2 regions of the Noviherbaspirillum agri genome follow, and region 1 is predicted to be linked to the other one. Evidence: predicted binding sites of a transcription regulator. Region 1 holds the regulator's gene; the other holds the start of a gene.
What was found. The regulator FNR, encoded in region 1, switches genes on or off when oxygen is low (the NO sensors DNR and NnrR bind a similar motif). The targets are predictions, from matches to a motif close to TTGATNNNNATCAA.
Positions count from the first base shown of each region.

Region 2: the regulator FNR is predicted to act here: its motif matches at 1,418-1,431, upstream of ACYVIA_RS08200 (DUF3079 domain-containing protein).

Region 1 covers NZ_BAAGWA010000011.1:114,518-116,721, reverse strand. The annotation lists gene ACYVIA_RS17280 (FixH family protein) at 1-241, shown strand, start outside; gene ACYVIA_RS17275 (hypothetical protein) at 463-702, shown strand; gene fnr (fumarate/nitrate reduction transcriptional regulator Fnr) at 876-1,631, opposite strand; gene ACYVIA_RS17265 (hypothetical protein) at 2,137-2,204, opposite strand, start outside.
Region 2 covers NZ_BAAGWA010000003.1:586,365-588,568, reverse strand. The annotation lists gene ACYVIA_RS08205 (PAS domain-containing hybrid sensor histidine kinase/response regulator) at 1-927, opposite strand, end outside; gene ACYVIA_RS08200 (DUF3079 domain-containing protein) at 1,040-1,237, opposite strand; gene ACYVIA_RS08195 (methyl-accepting chemotaxis protein) at 1,822-2,204, shown strand, end outside.

The DNA.
Region 1 (2,204 bases):
TGAAGGGCGTGCTGACAAACTGTCTATCAGCCTCATTCATTCCACACGGCCGGAAAAGGACCTCAAGCTGGTCGCCCAGCCGGACCAGAGCGGCAATTTTTCGGTTGCGCTTCCTATGCTGGATATGGCTCGTTGGCAGATCCTGATCGAAGGGGAGCATCGGGACTGGCGGCTCAATGGTGTCTGGGCCTGGCCGCAGGAACCCCAGATCACGCTCCACCCGATTACCGTTCCACATTGATTAACGCGTGGCGAGAGCAATGGTCTCGCCACGACGTTCGTTTCCTTCCTCTCTGTCCTTCTCGTTCACGACAGAAAATCAACCCTCTCTGCGCATTCCCGGAATCTCGAACATAATTCCCAGTATCGAGAAGTTATGCGTGTGCAAATGTTGTCTGATTGAACGTTTATGATGTACTTTTGCTAAATACATCCGTTTCAAGTTGAAAGGAGGGTAGTGTGATGACGCGACTGTTGATGGTCGTCTTGTGGCCGTCGTTCCTGGTGGCAATAGTCGCAGAAGGTTTCTTCTTTTCCCTCTTTGATCCGAACGACCTGTCGCTTGTGGGCAGTGATATCGATTTGACTCCGATGGCAGCGTATACCATCGGCTTCTTTATCTTCTGGCTATTCTGTTCCCTGGCCAGTATGTTGACGTGTTACCTGATCGGTACACCGAACGAGCGGAACACTCCACTCTAACTCTATTGCATCGGAAATTCGGTTAATGGTTCCGCCCCTGTGCAGGCAAACCCTGCCGGGGAGTGGACTGCCGCTTGATGCGGCAGTTTTTCGAAAATCTGACACAGCGCGTTCCGCCTGACCAGCTGTGAGCGAAGGTCAGGGGGAGCGAGTCCTTCGGCGGGATCCGGTGCTCAGCTGCAGGTACGGGTGCCGGCAGCAACTGCTTTCAGGGTTGCCGTATCGAGCAGTTCCAGTTCGCGGTTATTGACTTTGATCCAGCCTTGCTTCTTGAACTTGGACAGGAGGCGGCTGATGCTTTCAATCGTCAGGCCGAGGTAGTTGCCGATTTCCTCGCGCGTCATGCGCAGCTGGAAGGTCGTCGACGAATACCCGCGGACGGAATAGCGTGACGATAGGTTGGAGAGGAAGGCGGCAAAACGTTGTTCCGCACGCATATTTCCCAGCAGGAGCATAACGCTTTGTTCGCGTGTGATTTCCTGGCTCATCATGCGATGGAAATGATGCAGCAAGGTCGGCATCTCGGCGAAGAGGGCTTCCAGGCGAGCGAACGGGATTTCGCACACTTCGCTATCTTCGAGCGCAATGGCGTTGCAATGATGGCGGTCGGTGCTGATGGCGTCCATGCCGAGCAGTTCTCCCGCCATCTGGAAACCGGTGATTTGCTGGTCGCCGCTTGGATTGATCTGATGCGTCTTGAAATGCCCGAGCCGGATTGCATACAGATTGGTGAACGGGTCGCCCACGCGGTACAGGTGCGTATCTTTCGGCACCTTGCGGCGGCGGCCGATGATCTGGTCGAGCTTGTCCATGTCAGAGGCACCGAGTCCCATCGGCAGGCAAAGCTGATGCATGCTGCAAGCGGAGCAGCGAGTGCGCAAGTCCTGCACGTTGCCTGCGGACGAGGTAGACGGAACCGTCTGGGTCATGTCAGAGAAGTTCATGCGATGCAGAATCATAGTTGTGCTCGTTGTCCAGTTCACATCAAAGCCACAGTGGCCATTCGACTCATTAATTGAGCGAAATCAAGAATAGTGATGCAAATCCCGTACCAAGCACGTATTTTGAAATCAGGGATTGTGAAGCGAGGATTGATTGCGGGGTGCTGTCAGTAGTGCTGACGAACGATCGACCGCTATTTTAAGGCGTATTCGGCTCGCGCAGGACCGAAGGCCATTGAGTTTGGCAGCGTGACAACACAACGTGGCAGCGTATGGCAGCAGCTGCAACGCATTGCGGATTCCCGGATTTGGGAATGGAGTTGGTCTCAATTTCGAGGTTGACGCTTGTAGCCGCCAACCTCGTATCAAGCAGGGCTCTTATTGATTCGGCTGTGCCTTGTTGAACTGTGCCCTTTCCCCGGCCCCCTCCCACAAGCGGGAGAGGGAAGCCAGCGTGCGGCAAATCCATGCCGGATCGGTAATCGGGCTCGAATCAGTCTTTTCTCAAATTGATGAAGATATTCGCGGCAAAGGCAAGGATGCCAAGCGCTGCAAGGATCT
Region 2 (2,204 bases), on a different contig from region 1:
TGCCCGCTTTTGTGCGGTGACATCGATGAATGCGCAGACCGCGCCGGCAAGCTCGCCCTTCTCGTTGCGCAGCGGCGCGGCATTGACCTGCACATGGATCGCATCGCCGTCCTTGAACTGGACAGTCAGCTCCACGTCCCTGACTTCCCTGCCGGTCGCCGCCGCCACCTGCATCGGCAGCTGCTCGGGCGACACGGGCGCGCCATCCGGATACGACCAGAACCGGAAGGGGCTCTCGCCGTCCGGCGGATTGGCCGATGCGTTGTCGCCTGGATGCAGGCGCAGCATGCGGTTGCCTTCCGGGTTGCCGCTCACGTAGCGGCACGCCGCATCATGCGACAGGAATACCGCCGCCGGCGCTGCATTCATCACCACTTCAAGTTCCTTCGCGCGCTGGTGCTCGCGCTGCTCGCTTGCGCGCAGCGCGTCGTTCAGGCGCTTCTCCTCGGTAAAGTCCTCAACCGTGACATGGATGCCGGCGATCTTGCCGCCATCGGAAAAGATCGGATAGACGTTCTCGCGCCAGAACCGGGGAATGCCCGGCTGCGCATCGGTCATGCCCTCGATGACCAGTCCAAGAACCGGCTCGCCGGTACGGAGCACCTGCATGAACGGCTGTTGGACTTGCGACGCAATATTGGGCACCACCTCATGGATGGATTTGCCGATATGCGCTTCGACGCTCACGCCGTTGATCTGCGCGAGCAACTTGTTGATCCTGACGTAGCGCAGCTCGGCGTCGAGCGTCGCCAGGCCGAGCGGCGCGTTGGCGTAGGCGGTTTCCATGTCGGCAAAGCCGCTCTGCAACACAGACACGCGCTCGCGCAGCTGGCGCAAGCGCCGCATCATGACGAGCAGGGTGATGACCAGGATCGCGCTGGCTGCAATGGCAGCCGCAATCATCGCAACGTAGACATCCGATTGCACCGTTGTCTCCCCTACGCCAAAAGCATCCAGCGTAGCAGGCGCACACAGCGTACAAAAGAGCTAGATCAGACTCCTGTCGCGTTTCCAACGGGTAGCGCAGGAGGCAGGAGCGTCAGCCCTCTTCGGTCTTTACTGCTTCCGGGGAAGCATCAAGACCCCACTCGCTCCAGTCCTCGCCGAAGAGTTCGACCGGGTGCTGGGTACGCTCGGAGCCGTTGCCGCAGGCAAGTGAATCGGAGGGGCAATACTTGTCGCATCCCCAGCAGACACGCTCGGGATGCACGGGATGGATGGGAAACTTCTTTGCCATGGCAGTCGTTGACGGAATAGCATCATCCCGCCATCTCGGAAAACGCCGTTCTGCGGCGGGACTTCTATTTAGCCACGCTTCAATACGGAAATGAAGCATGCCCCTGTTGCGGAAATGGCTTGCTTGTCAAAACTCCATTGGATTCCAATGGAATTCCGGCTACATTACCTCTCCACAAAATTGATCCGCATCATCTTTAGCGCAGCAGCACCTTTGCTTCAGTCACTTGGAGCCTGTCCCGACAGAAACATTCCCTGTCGGGAGCAAGAAAATGCGTCAGCAAAGCGCAAGGTTGCTTCCTGCCGGGATAGGCTCTCGTGAATCGCGTTGAATGATTCTGCCGCTGTAAAGCCTATCGGGACCGTCTTTACAGGGGATTGCAATGACACGCATTGCAGCCACAAAAATCTTCTCGGGGCACAGCACTCCGAGCCGCTGCACATCGGCGCGCTTCGCGTCGGCGCCTCTGCGCCTCTGCGTCTGCCTGCCCTACCGCTTTTCCGCCCGCACTGCGCGATCACGGCGCACGCCGTAACCGAACCGGTTTCCTATCACAATCACACCCTCTTTCAGGGGACAACACCATGCTTTCATTACAACGAATCCATGCCTTAAGCATCTCCAGGCGCCTCGGCATCCTGATGGCCTGCGCCATCCTTGGCGTATTCGCACTAACCGCCCTCTTCCTGTACTCCGAAGAACAACTGATCATGGAAGAGCGCAAGAGCAGCGTGCGCCAGACGGTCGAAGTCGCGCACAACATCGCCGTGCACTACCAGGGACTGGCCGCGAAAGGCGTGATGCCGGAAGAGGATGCCAAGCGTGCCGCGATGGACGCGATCCGCGCGCTGCGCTACAGCGGCAACGAGTATTTCTGGATCAATGACTCGCTTCCGACGATGATCATGCATCCGATCAAGCCGGAGATGGAGGGCAAGGACCTGCGCGCCAACACCGATCCGACCGG